3 regions of the Pseudomonas sp. NFACC46-3 genome follow, and region 2 is predicted to be linked to each of the others. Evidence: predicted binding sites of a transcription regulator. Region 2 holds the regulator's gene; each other region holds the start of a gene.
The links. The regulator FliA, encoded in region 2, starts transcription of late flagellar genes. The targets are predictions, from matches to a motif close to CTAAAGTTTNNNNNNNNNNNGCCGNTAA.
Positions count from the first base shown of each region.

Region 1: BM300_RS06475 (flagellar protein MotY) is a predicted target of FliA. The motif match lies at 1,081-1,108, and genes of this name have one in related genera.
Region 3: BM300_RS12440 (methyl-accepting chemotaxis protein) is a predicted target of FliA. The motif match lies at 1,238-1,265, and genes of this name have one in related genera.

Region 1 covers NZ_FOTH01000003.1:205,507-207,777, reverse strand. Annotated here, with positions in the region: gene pyrC (dihydroorotase) at 1-1,014, opposite strand, end outside; gene BM300_RS06475 (flagellar protein MotY) at 1,205-2,182, shown strand.
Region 2 covers NZ_FOTH01000030.1:50,923-53,193, reverse strand. Annotated here, with positions in the region: gene BM300_RS24020 (protein phosphatase CheZ) at 1-356, opposite strand, end outside; gene BM300_RS24015 (chemotaxis response regulator CheY) at 375-746, opposite strand; gene fliA (RNA polymerase sigma factor FliA) at 914-1,657, opposite strand; gene fleN (flagellar synthesis regulator FleN) at 1,654-2,271, opposite strand, start outside.
Region 3 covers NZ_FOTH01000010.1:3,124-5,394, reverse strand. Annotated here, with positions in the region: gene BM300_RS12440 (methyl-accepting chemotaxis protein) at 1-1,160, opposite strand, end outside; gene BM300_RS12435 (hypothetical protein) at 1,443-1,697, shown strand; gene BM300_RS12430 (lipocalin family protein) at 1,804-2,271, shown strand, end outside.

The sequences.
Region 1 (2,271 bases), on a different contig from region 2:
TTTTTCACCGGCGCGCAGCGGGATGACAGCCAGATCGCCGAAAGGCAGGCTGGCGGGGGCGGTCCACTCATCGCGAACCAGGGTAATACGATCGGTGTTCACCGGCAGGCCATAGAAACGTGGGCCATGCAGGCTGGCGAAGCCTTCGAGCTTGTCCAGCGCGTTGCGCTGTTCGAAGGCTTCGGCGTACATCTCGATGGCGGCATAGGCGGTGTAGCAACCGGCGCAACCGCAGGCCGCTTCCTTGGCATGCTGGGCGTGGGGTGCCGAGTCGGTGCCGAGGAAAAACTTGGCGCTGCCGCTGGTGGCGGCGTCCAGCAAGGCTTCCTGGTGGGTATTGCGCTTGAGGATCGGCAGGCAATAGAAGTGCGGCCGGATCCCGCCCACCAGCATGTGGTTGCGGTTGTACAGCAGGTGATGGGCGGTAATGGTCGCGCCGACGTTGGCCGGGGCCTCGTTGACGAACTGCACGGCATCGCCGGTGGTGATGTGTTCGAACACTACCTTGAGGGTCGGGAAGCGCTCCACGACGCGGCGCATGTGCTCGTCGATGAAGATTTTCTCGCGGTCGAACACGTCGACGTCGCCCCGGGTGACTTCACCATGGATCAACAATGGCATACCGACTTCGGCCATCGCCTCCAGCGCCGGGAAGATCTTGTCGATGCTGGTGACGCCGGAATCGGAGTTGGTGGTCGCGCCGGCCGGGTACAGCTTGGCGGCATGGACGAAGCCGCTGGCCTTGGCCTCGCGGATTTCTTCGGGCTGGGTGCGGTCGGTGAGATAAAGCACCATCAACGGTTCGAAGCGGCTGCCAGCCGGGCGTGCGGCGAGGATGCGCTGGCGATAGCCGTCGGCTTCGGCGGCATTGCGCACTGGCGGAACCAGGTTAGGCATGATGATTGCGCGCCCGAAGGTGCGCGCGACATCGGCGACGGTATGGGTCAACACAGCACCATCGCGAAGATGAATATGCCAGTCGTCGGGACGCAGCAGGGTCAGGCGGTCGGACATTGGGGGGCTTCCAGGCGGGTCAAACTGTGGGAATGCTACCGGAAAAGACCGATTCAGGCACCCGCTATCAAGTTCTGGCGCAACTTACCGATAGCTCCTACAGGTGTGCCACGAATCCGTTCAGTGCCCCGGACAGGCGTCATGCCCTCGGCATGCGTCGATCTTTGTATAAAAGTCAGTGGAGCCTCCCGTGCGCCAGCGTTATCTAGCCTTGCTCAGTGTGTTTGCCAGCCTTCCTGCCATGGCGCTCACTTTCCAGACCCGTCTGGAGAGCATTGAGTGGACGGTCGAAGGCGACAAGTTCGAGTGCCGGCTGAGCCAGCCGATCACTGATTTTGGCAGTGGCGAATTCGTGCGCCGGGCGGGTGAGCAGGCCACCTTCAGGCTCAAGGCCTATAATCCGATGCTCGGCGGCGGTTCCGCGACCTTGCTGGCGGCGGCCGCACCATGGCAACCGGGGCGAGGCGATATCAACCTGGGCTCGGTCAGCATTGGCAGTGGCGATGTGTTGTTCAACAGCTCGCAGGTCCAGGCCGGTCGCTTGATCAGCGGCCTGATGGACGGTCGCAGCCCTGTGGTACGGCGCAATACCGAGGACGGTCGAGTGTCGGAAGTCCGGTTGCTGCCGGTGCGTTTCAACAAAGCCTTCAGCGACTATCAGAGCTGCGTGGCCAAGTTGCTGCCGAAGAATTTCGAACAGGTGAAGCAGACCCAGATCGGCTTCCCTGGCGAGGAAGTCGAGCTCGATGCGCGGGCCAAGGCCCAGTTGCAGGTGATGCTCGACTTCATCAAGGCCGACCCGAGCGTCAATCATGTCGAACTCGATGGTCACTCCGACAACAGTGGCAATCGCCTGACCAACCGTGAACTGTCGCGCCGTCGGGCCCTGGCGGTCCAGGATTTCTTCAAGGCCAATGGCTTCCAGGAATCGCAGATCACCCTGCGTTTCCACGGCGAGCGTTATCCCCTGGTGCCCAATACCAACGCCGCCAACCGGGCCAAGAATCGTCGCGTGGTCGTGCGCCTGGAGCGTGTGGCGCCGACCGAAGCACCGGCCCCGCAGCCGACAACCCCGGCGCCAGCCCCAGCAGCAGCCCCCGCCAAGGTTCCGGCACCGGCTGCGGCACCGGCCAAGGTTCCCGCTGCCGCCACTGCACGCACGTCCTGATCAAGGGCGGCCGTCGCTCAATCGACATAATCTGTCGCTTCGTCGTCATAAGCTGTCGCGCCTCTGTAAATTATCCGCATTGGACGTTA
Region 2 (2,271 bases):
TCGTCGCTCAGGCCATTGACCAGGGGCGTTGCGCTTTCCACCAGGTCCATGGTGCGGTTGGCCGCAGCCTCGGTCAGCTTGACCACATAACCCAGACGCTCGGTGGCGTCGGTGATCTGCGAGACTTCCTCGGCCTGCGGCATATTCGGGTCGATCTGGAAATTGACAATCGCGCTGTGCAATTCACGCGTGAGCTTGCCCACCTCCTGATACAGACCGCGGTCACGGGTCTGGTTGAGCTCATGGATCATTTGAACCGCATCGCCAAAGCGACCTTTTTCAAGGCTGTCGACCAGTTCGCGGGCATGTTTTTTCAGGGTCGATTCGAAATCGCCCATTGAAGATTCGTTATCCATAGCTCCCCCGTGGCGCCGTTAACCGATGCGTTCGAAGATTTTTTCGATCTTCTCTTTCAACGCCTGGGCCGTGAAGGGTTTGACCACATAGCCGTTTACACCGGCCTGGGCCGCTTCGATGATCTGCTCGCGCTTGGCTTCGGCAGTGACCATCAGCACCGGCAGATGCTTGAGTTTTTCGTCGGCACGCACCTGGCGCAACAGGTCGATACCGGTCATGCCCGGCATGTTCCAGTCGGTGACCAGGAAATCGAAGTTGCCACTGTGCAACATCGGGAGCGCAGTGGTCCCGTCATCTGCTTCGGCCGTGTTGGTGAACCCAAGGTCACGCAACAGGTTTTTTATGATCCGCCGCATCGTTGAGAAGTCATCAACGATGAGGATTTTCATGTTCTTGTCCAATTCGACCTCCAAGCAGTCTTAAACGCGCCCAGCACCTGGACGCGCCATTTCAATCAATCCGGCACAACACTCGACAACGGTCTGGAGCACAACGGATGGAGACTGGTACAGCACCTGCCAGGCCAGCCTCGTTCGCAGTGTCCCCACACTGCCTGTCAACGCGCTCGCCACTCCCCCAAACGCCCCCGCAAACGGGCCGCGCACTGGCTGTGTAACTGGCTGACCCGCGATTCGCTGACCCCCAGGACCTCACCGATTTCCTTGAGGTTCAGCTCTTCGTCGTAGTACAGCGCCAAGACCAGCCGCTCACGCTCCGGCAGATTGGCAATCGCATCCGCCAGCGCGCTCTGGAAACGTTCATCTTCCAGGTCACGCGACGGCTCCATGTGAGCACTTGCATTATCCTCGTGCAGCCCTTCATGCTCGCCGTCCTGCAACAGGTCGTCGAAACTGAACAGGCGACTGCCCAAGGTATCGTTCAAAATCCCGTAATAATCGTCGAGACTCAACTGGAGTTCGGCCGCAACCTCGTGATCTTTAGCGTCACGCCCGGTTTTAGCTTCAATTGCCCGAATTGCATCACTGACCATGCGGGTATTGCGGTGTACCGAACGCGGCGCCCAATCGCCCTTGCGGACTTCATCGAGCATCGCACCGCGAATGCGAATACCGGCATACGTCTCGAAACTCGCGCCCTTGCTCGCGTCGTATTTGTTCGACACTTCGAGCAGGCCGATCATGCCCGCCTGGATCAAGTCCTCGACCTGGACACTGGCCGGCAACCGCGCCAGCAAGTGATAGGCGATACGCTTGACCAGTGGCGCGTAACGCTCGATCAATTCGTATTGGGCGTCCCGTGCCGATTTTTTGTAGAGATGGTTGTAACCGCTGGCTGTCATAGCACGGGCCCTGCTGTTTGTTGCACAAGACGCTCGACGAAAAATTCCAGATGCCCGCGAGGGTTGGCCGGCAGTGGCCAGGTATCGACCTTCTGGGCGATTGCCTTGAACGCCAGCGCGCATTTGGAACGTGGAAAGGCTTCATAAACGGCACGTTGCTTCTGGACGGCCTTGCGTACGCTTTCGTCGTAAGGCACTGCGCCGACGTATTGTAGGGCGACGTCCAGGAAACGATCCGTGACCTTTGTCAACTTGGCGAACAGGTTGCGTCCTTCCTGCGGGCTCTGGGCCATGTTGGCCAGGACGCGGAAGCGGTTCATGCCATAGTCGCGGTTAAGCAACTTGATCAGGGCATAGGCGTCGGTGATGGACGTCGGTTCGTCGCAGACCACCAGCAGCACTTCCTGGGCCGCGCGGACAAAACTGACGACCGAGTCACCGATACCGGCTGCGGTGTCGATCACCAGCACATCGAGGTTGTCGCCGATGTCGCTGAAAGCCTGGATCAGGCCCGCGTGCTGGGCCGGGGTCAGGTGAACCATGCTCTGGGTGCCTGAGGCAGCCGGCACGATGCGAATCCCGCCCGGCCCCTGCAACAATACGTCACGCAGCTC
Region 3 (2,271 bases), on a different contig from region 2:
GTGCGTGAAGCCTGCTGGTCGGAGTTGAACATCGACGAGTTGGACGCGCTGACCACGCGCAGGGCGACTTCGTTGACCTGGCCGGTGGCCGAGGCCACTTCACGGATCGAGGTATGAATGCGTTCGACAAAGCGGTTGAACGACGTCCCCAGCGCGCCGAATTCGTCGTGGCCGTGGATGACCAGGCGCCGAGTCAGGTCGCCTTCGCCTTCGGCGATGTCGTGCATGGCGCGGCCCATGGTCAGCAGCGGTTGCATCAGCACGCGGATCAACATGCCAAGCAGGGCGATGATGAACACCACCGCGATGACCATGGCGATCAGCGCCGAAGTGCGGAACTCACTGAGCATCGCCAGCGCGGTGTCCTTGTCGAGCACCAGCGCCACGTACCAGTCGGCTCCCGGCACGCCGTTGACGTGGGTGAAGGAGATGAATTGGGTCTTGCCGTCGAGGTCGACTTCTTTCACGCCCGGGCTGATTTGAGGCGCGCCGTTAGGGTAGGCCTCGGCCAGGGTCTTGAGCACGCGCTTGCTGTCGGGGTGGATCAGGATCTTGCCGTCGGCACTGACGATGAACGCGTGGCCGTGGCCGCCGAAGTTCAGCGAATTGATGATGGCGCTGACGCTGGACAGGTCGATGTCCGCACCGGCCACGCCGATCATCTGGTTCTGGTGCTGCACCGGGGTGGCGACGGTGATCACCAGCTTGCCCGACGAGGCGGCGATGTAGGGTTCGGTGACGATGGTTTGCTGCGCGCTGTTGGCGGCCTTGTACCAGCCACGGGCGCGCGGGTCGTAATCGGCAGCGCGATTGCCGGCCGGTACCGAGAACATCACGCCGTCGGTGCCACCAAAATAACTGAGCTGGAAATTGCTGGTGTAGGCCGGCAAGCCCACGGCGCGCTTGAGGCTGTCGGCACTGCTGCCGTCCACGGCAATCTGCTGGGCCAGCGATTGCAGCAGCTGGATGCGGCCCTCGACCCACGTCTGGATATTGCGACTGGTCAGGCTGCCGAGTTCCTGCATGGAGGTTTCGGTGCTGGCGTTCAAGCTCTGGCGTTGACGATAGTCGTTGAACAGGATGAAACAGGCGAATGCAACGGCCACCACGAGGGCGGCAGCCAATAGGATTTTATGGCTGAATTTCATGTTTCTGGTCATTAATAACACTACCGCGGAGGGACGGGTCAGGACGGGCTGTCAATTTGCCATAACGCGTTCCTTTGCGCTGTTTCTTTTTATCGGCGTGCCAGAGCGCCCCATCAGCCGATAGCGGTTCAATTCCGACGAAATGCACGACGCTGTCACAAAGTGAGTGTTTCACCGATGAAACACCAGGCCAGACCCAATAAATACCGGGGGTGTCGGGGAACCAGATAGGGGTTTTCTCTTCTAAGCTTCTGGTTGGCACCTGCCACCCCCCTTCCGTTCCAGGAGTACACCATGTCGCTGCGATCTATCGCCTTGTTGTTTGTGTGTGTCGTATTGACTGCATGCAGCAAGGTCAACCAGGAAAACTATTCGAAGCTGTCGGCTGGCATGCCCAAGTCCGAAGTCGAAACGTTACTGGGGAAACCGACCGATTGCTCGGGCGCGCTCGGCATGTCCAGTTGCACCTGGGGCGACCAGAAAAGCTTTATCAGCGTGCAGTACGCCGGTGACAAAGTGTTGATGTTTTCCGGCCAAGGCCTGAAGTAAACCGGGGAAGGTGGCCAGTATGGTTAGTTCGTCAGTTCTACTTCGGCGCCAGAAGTAGAACTGACGAACTAACCATGCTGGCCACAGTGCCCGCGGGAGAAAAATAATGATGCGGTTAGTTTTTGTGCTTTTGGCTGGCCTGATTTTGGCTGGCTGTGCCACTTCTGGCGAAGATCCGCTGGCACCCAAGACGGTCAACAGCGTCAATCTCAAGCGCTACCAAGGCACCTGGTATGAGTTGGCCCGCCTGCCCATGTATTTCCAGCGCAATTGCGCGCAATCGGAAGCTCACTACACCCTCAAGCCAGACGGCAACGTGGGCGTGCTCAATCGCTGCCTGACCTCGGACTGGCAGTGGGAAGAAGCCAGGGGCACCGCCACGCCGCAGGTGCCGGGCAAGACCGACAAGCTCTGGGTCGAGTTCGACAACTGGTTTTCGCGGATCGTGCCGGGCGTGGCGAAAGGGCAATACTGGGTGTTGTACGTCAGCGATGACTACAAGACCGCCATCGTCGGCGACCCAAGCCGTCGCTACATGTGGCTGCTGTCCCGTACACCGACCGTCAATAGCGTC